DNA from 3 places in the Priestia sp. FSL R5-0597 genome. Region 3 is predicted to be linked to each of the others. Evidence: riboswitches for the same ligand, from Rfam matches in the RefSeq annotation. Region 3 holds a riboswitch; each other region holds the start of a gene.
The links. A riboswitch is a leader RNA that binds a small molecule or an ion and turns the genes downstream of it on or off. The one in region 3 is predicted to bind lysine.
Positions count from the first base shown of each region.

Region 1: it holds a riboswitch for lysine, as region 3 does, so the genes downstream of both, MKX72_RS23850 (aspartate kinase) here and MKX72_RS12810 (amino acid permease) in region 3, are expected to answer to the same signal.
Region 2: it holds a riboswitch for lysine, as region 3 does, so the genes downstream of both, lysA (diaminopimelate decarboxylase) here and MKX72_RS12810 (amino acid permease) in region 3, are expected to answer to the same signal.

Region 1 is NZ_JBBOUZ010000001.1:4,515,732-4,518,007, reverse strand. Features, by position in the region: gene uvrC (excinuclease ABC subunit UvrC) at 1-966, shown strand, start outside; lysine riboswitch at 1,032-1,209, shown strand; gene MKX72_RS23850 (aspartate kinase) at 1,351-2,276, shown strand, end outside.
Region 2 is NZ_JBBOUZ010000001.1:2,319,318-2,321,593, forward strand. Features, by position in the region: gene lysA (diaminopimelate decarboxylase) at 1-848, opposite strand, end outside; lysine riboswitch at 987-1,169, opposite strand; gene MKX72_RS11785 (CBO0543 family protein) at 1,236-1,748, opposite strand; gene MKX72_RS11790 (NAD(P)/FAD-dependent oxidoreductase) at 2,087-2,276, shown strand, end outside.
Region 3 is NZ_JBBOUZ010000001.1:2,518,123-2,520,398, reverse strand. Features, by position in the region: gene MKX72_RS12810 (amino acid permease) at 1-946, opposite strand, end outside; lysine riboswitch at 1,049-1,233, opposite strand; TPP riboswitch at 1,408-1,508, shown strand; gene thiT (energy-coupled thiamine transporter ThiT) at 1,541-2,149, shown strand.

The DNA of each region.
Region 1 (2,276 bases), 2.0 Mb from region 3:
AAATTAATTGAGCGAGAAGTTTCTATGTTTCCTTTTTATAAAGAGCCAGAAGAAGATTTCTTAACTTTTATCGGTCAGTTTTATGCCAAAAATATTAAGCCAAAAGAAGTGATGGTTCCAGCAACGATTGATGCAGAGTTAGCTGAGAAGTTAGTAGAAGTAGAGGTTCAGCATCCAAAGCGAGGCAAAAAGAAAGAATTAGTAGAACTTGCGTGTAAAAATGCAAAAATTGCGCTCGGTGAAAAATTCTATTTAATTGAACGAGATGAAGAGCGTACAGTTGGCGCAGTTGAACGGTTAGGAGAAGAGCTTGGAATTGCCGCTCCTTATCGGATTGAAGCATTTGATAACTCAAATATTCAAGGAACAGACCCAGTTTCTGCGATGATTGTTTTTGTTGATGGGAAACCGGAAAAGAAAGAATATCGCAAATATAAAATTAAGACCGTAAAGGGACCAGATGATTACAGTTCCATGAGGGAAGTCGTTCGCAGACGGTATTCCAGAGCGTTAAAAGAAGGCCTTCCGCTTCCTGATTTAATTGTTGTAGATGGAGGCAAAGGGCATTTAGCTGCAGTCCAGGACGTTCTCGAAAATGAATTGGGACTTTTAGTGCCTACAGCAGGTCTTGTTAAAGATGATAAACACAGAACCTCCAACCTGATGATTGGTGAGCCTCCTCAAATCATACCGCTTGAACGCAATAGTCAAGAATTTTATTTGCTTCAGCGAATTCAAGATGAAGTTCACCGCTTTGCAATCACCTTCCACCGTCAAGTGCGCTCTAAGTCCGCTTTTCAGTCAGTTCTAGACGACATTCCGGGAGTGGGAGAAAAGCGTAAGAAAGCTTTGTTAAAGCATTTTGGTTCGGTGAAAAAATTGAAAGAAGCAACGGTTGAAGATATACGAAATTCAGGTGTTCCTCAAAACATTGCTGAAAAAATTTATGAAACATTACAAAAATAGTCTTGAAATAATAGAAAATATTTGATAAGCTATTAACTAATTTCATACGACACTTCATCAAATGAAGTGAAGATAGAGGTGCAAATTTAATCAGTACGCATCAGGAAGGGTATGAGCCCTTATGAACGATGCGGAAAGGGAAATTTGCCGAAGTGAACATTACCTCATAGTAATGATTGCTGGTTCTGCGTTGAATAAACGTAGGATTGTCAAGATGTAGATTCTTGGAGAGCTATCTCACGGCAGTGGACGGTTATGTTTTATAATTTTCGTTCGTTAAGCAATGAGAGCTCATCTCATTGCTTTTTTTATTGTCTGAGTAAAAAAATTTAGCTTCTCATCATCCTGCATATGCAAATTTATTGAAAAGGAATGAACAAAATTATGGCATTAATCGTTCAAAAATTTGGTGGAACATCTGTTGGTTCTGTTGAACGTATTCAACATGTAGCAAACCGTGTTATTCAAGAAGCAGAGCGCGGTAACCAAGTAGTAGTTGTTGTATCGGCAATGGGCAAAACCACAGATGCACTGGTGAAATTAGCAAGTGATATTACGGACAGTCCAAGTAAACGCGAAATGGATATGCTTCTTACAACTGGAGAACAAGTAACGATTTCCCTGTTAACAATGGCTCTTCAATTCAAAGGTCATGAAGCCACTTCGCTAACAGGTTGGCAAGCTGGTATCCAGACGGAAGCAGTTCACAGCAATGCACGAATCCAGCACATTGACACGACTCGTATTCAAAGCCAATTAGATAGAGGTCGAATCGTAGTAGTAGCTGGATTCCAAGGCTGTTCAGAAGATGGAAGCATTACAACATTAGGTCGAGGCGGCTCTGACACTACGGCAGTAGCTCTTGCCGCGGCACTAAAAGCTGCAAAATGTGATATTTATACAGACGTAACAGGAGTGTTTACGACGGATCCGCGCTACGTAGAAGATGCTCGTAAACTTCATTCTATTTCATATGACGAAATGTTAGAATTAGCCAATTTAGGAGCAGGGGTGCTGCATCCGCGCGCTGTTGAGTTTGCAAAAAATTATCAGGTACCGCTAGAAGTGCGTTCAAGCTTAGAAAACGAGAATGGAACGATTGTTGAGGAGGAAGTTTCAATGGAACAAAACTTAGTCGTAAGAGGAATTGCGTTTGAAGATAATATTTCACGGGTGACAATTGAAGGGTTAAACAACGAGTTACAAACTCTTTCTACTATTTTTACAGCATTAGCAAAAGAACAGTTAAATGTGGATATTATTATTCAAAACGTAACGGCTAATAATCGCCTCTCTATCTCATTTTCTAT
Region 2 (2,276 bases), 200 kb from region 3:
GTATAATTCTGTTCAGTTAACGTGCGGCTTAGCTTTTCTATCAGTGCATCTACATAATACTCAACTGGAAGTGGAGAGTCGCTTTCGGTATAACGAATACCAAAACCACCACCTACGTTTAAAACTTTTACTTCAAATTCCATTTTATCACGAATACTGAATAAGAAATCAGTTAAAATATCAATGGCGCGAGAAAAACCATCTACTTCAAAAATTTGCGAACCAATATGACAATGAATGCCTAAAAGATCGTAGTAAGGCTTTTCTAATGCAGAACTTACCGCTTTCATAGCCTGGTCATTGGAAAGACCAAATCCAAACTTGGAGTCTTCCTGTCCGGTCATAATATATTCATGTGTGTGGGCTTCAATCCCTGGAGTAACACGCAGAAGAATAGATGCTTTCTGTTTGCGCTCAGCTGCTAAGGCATGTAAAACTTCAAGTTCGGTAAAGTTATCCACAACAAAACAGCCAATATTCGCATCAAGAGCCATTTCAATTTCTTCAATCGTTTTGTTATTTCCGTGAAAATGAATGCGTTCAGCTGGATATCCCGCTTCAAGAGCTGTAAATAATTCGCCTCCTGAGACCACATCTAATGACATATCAAGCTTCGTTAAAAGGCTAGCCATTTCCATACAAAGAAACGCTTTCCCTGCATAGGCGATTTGATATGAAAAGCCGCTTCTTTGAAAGGCTGAATGGAAGGCCTTGCATTTCGTCTCAATTAATTCTTGATCGTAGATGTATAGGGGAGTGCCGTATTGTTTTTTCAGTTCGACCGTATCGCACTGCCCAATTTCTAAATGATTGCTGCTGTTAATTTTACTCGTTCCATGTAAGTACATAATCCGTATCCCTCCATTTAAATCATTCAACTATAACTTTGATGGTCAGTAGAAAAACACAAAAAAGACCCGTGAAGTGATGTTCACGCGTCTTGGTTTCATAATAATAAAGTATTATTACATTCTAGGCATCAACATCTCTTCAATAGCTCTCCACAAACCAAGTGGTTTGTGACAGCTCAGCATTTATTCAATACTGAACCAGTATATGAACACAATGGATGTTTATATACTTCGGCACGAAATCCCTTTTACTTATCTTCACAGACTCCATTAGTCTCCAATAAGTGACTCTTGATTTCATGCACCTCTATTCTCAGAGAGGAAAATTATATTTAAATGTAACTCCTATTATATTTCCTTTTCCTCTGTCTAGTCAATGAAAAGTTAAGGCATAGGAATATCAAAGAAGATAAATAAAAAAGCTATGAAGCTTCCAGATAGAATCCAAGCAGCCAGCGCGGTCTTCTGATGAATGATTAAAAGTGAGAACGTGACAATATTGAAGAGAAAAGAACATAGCAGCGACCATCCATAATGATGAGTGATACTGTGATTAACATAAGCAATGAACTCAATCACAGTAAATAAAAGCGCCCATAAAAGAATCCACCACAGCCGGCCGCTTACATGCAGCGGCAGCCTTCCTAAAAAAACCGGTATAACAAACGGATAAATAATTAAGGTTATTCCAAGAGAAACCATTAGGTGATCGGGTAGAAAAAGATGATCAATACCAACAGGGTGAAATACCCATACGCGGTGATGAAACAGCAGCACTTCATAAAGCAAATTCCCCGTGACCCAAAACAGCAAAGTAGGGTAGTATTCTTGATACCTTCGCCACTTGCCAAATAGTAAACCAAGAATGATAAAAAATAATACAAATGAAGATTGCATACGCTCTCCTTAAAATAATGGTTATTTCTTTTTATTTACATATTATAGTGGTTTTATTCTTTCATTTTTTTATTCAGCACCTATAATAGAAAAGCCGTAAGCCACAGCGTTAAAGACGTACTACCACTATTTATGGCTTTCTTCACCCTGTTATAATCTTGGTAAAAGAACTTCTACCGCTTTTGTTTACGAGACGAAAGGAGCTATATGTCAAAGTCAGCAAGGCTTAAAAATAAGCTTAAAATAGCTTCGCCTAGTATGTGACTTCTTTTTTTGCTATGCTAAAATTGCATACATATAGCATGAGAATACTAGAAGAAAGAAAAGGGTGTTTTGGTATGAAAACATACATCGTAGTTGGAGCTGGGGTACTTGGAGCTTCTACGGCATATCATTTAGCAAAAGCAGGAGCAGATGTGACATTGATAGATCGCAAGGATGCTGGTCAAGCTACTGATGCAGCAGCAGGAATTGTTTGTCCGTGGCTTTCGCAGCGTCGAAATAAAGCATGGTACCGCTTAGCAAAAG
Region 3 (2,276 bases):
AGTTCCACAGCATACGCGTAGAAGCATACATACCTGAGTTACCAGCAGATAAAACAGCTGTTAAAATAACGGCATTAATCGCTGATGCTGCAAACGCCAGACCTGCTCGTTCGAATATTAAAGTAAACGGACTTACTCGCACGTCATCACTTGCTAATGAATTCGCTGTGTATGGAATAAGCATTCCAATAACAAAAATAGCTAAAATATAAAATAACAAGATGCGCCAGAAGACTTGTTTAACTGCGCGAGGAACCGTTTTTTCCGGATCTTCACTTTCTCCAGCTGCGACTCCAAGCAACTCTGTTCCTTGGAATGAAAAACCAGCTGCCATAAAGATACCTAGTACAGTGAAGAATCCACCGTGAATCGGTCCATCACCAAGCGTGAAGTTTTTAAAACCTGGTGCTTCATTGTTAAAGATACCAAAAATCATCATAATACCAATAACTAAAAAGATAATAACCGTTACTACTTTAATTAACGAAAACCAAAATTCAGATTCACCAAATCCTTTTACAGAAAGGTAGTTAAGCCCAAACATAATTAATAAAAACAGGGCACTCCATAAAATAGAAGAAGAGTTCGGGAACCAAAATTTCATAATAAGGGCTCCAGCAGATAATTCAGCTGCAATCGTAATAGCCCAGTTATACCAGTAGTTCCAGCCGAGAGCGAAACCAAAGGATGGATCTACAAAACGAGACGCATACGTACTAAATGAACCAGCTTCAGGCATATAAGCTGCGAGCTCTGCTAGACTGGTCATCAAAAAGTAAACCATTACGCCAATAATAGCGTAAGCTAAAAGCGCTCCCCCAGGTCCTGCTGTGTGAATTGCTCCACCACTTGCTAGGAATAAGCCGGTTCCGATGGCTCCTCCTAATGAAATCATCGTTAAGTGGCGAGATTTCAACCCACGTTTTAATTCTTGCTGCTCTTGCATAGATAAATACTCCTTTCGAATGTACGGAAAGAGACGGGATAACATAAAAAAAGCCCGCAGTATATGTGCGCGCTTTTAAATCTGAAAACCGCGTCAACCTTCCGTGAAGATAGCTCTTCACATCACTCGCATGATGTGACAGTTCTGTTCCTGTTCGGAGACAGCCCCAGCTTAAATCAACCGAGAAGTGATTTAAACTTCGGCAATTTTTCCTTTCAAGCAACATCCTCAATGTTCTCTGCATTTCCGTTACTTTACTATTAAAAACTGCGACCTCTACCTCATCGATTAGGATGAGGGTTTTTTATATTCAATTGACATAAAAGAAGTATAACAAATACTAAAACGATTGTCATTATAAAAAATAGATTCAGAAAATAGAAACATCTTTGAAATCTCTCGAATCTATTTTGTTACGTATGGTATAATAAACATTGTCTTTATACTACATAAATATCCAAACGTACCACAGGGGGAGCCGCCGTGCTGAGAGTGAACGAAATGTTCAGACCCTTCGAACCTGTTAGTTAACGCTAGCGTAGGAATGTGGGAATAGTAGCATATATTTGCTTACTCCTGTGTAAACCGTTTGATATGAATGATTCAAAAACAGGAGTGAGAAACGTGAATAAAGCATTACCTTTACAGGCTAAAATTGAAATAGCTATTTTTGCAGCATTGGCACTTCTACTTGACCTTTTGCCTTCAATTAAAATTGCGACGGCTGTGAGCATTTCGTTCTCCATGGTGCCCATTTTTATTATGTGCTTTCGCTGGGGAGTAAAAGGCGGGGCTCTATCTGGTCTATTATGGGGGCTTTTGCAGTTAGCCACAGGAACAGCTTATATTTTAACAGCGCTACAAACATTTATTGAATATATTGTAGCTTTTGCTTTTATAGGTTTTGGAGGTATTTTTTCACAATCTATTAAAACAAATTTAGCTACCAATAACAGATCAAAAGCTTTTGTTTTAATTGTTTTATCCCTTATTATCGGCAGCTTCGCACGTTATTTCTGGCACTTTATTGCTGGTATTATTTTCTGGGGATCGTACGCACCAAAGGGTATGTCCGCTCTGTGGTATTCTTTTTCAATGAACGGTATTTCAATGGTAGGGTCACTAATAGCCTGCTTAGTCATTCTTTCATTGTTAATTCCATCGGCATCAAGAATGATTGTAACTAAATCACACTCATCATAAGAAAAAAGACTAAATCTGCCAAGATTTAGTCTTTTTTCTTATTTGTCACCTTTGTTTACACAAAAGTGTGTCAGGTTTGATAACATAGTTAGTGAAATATTCAAAAAACTGTTTTATGATAGTCAAC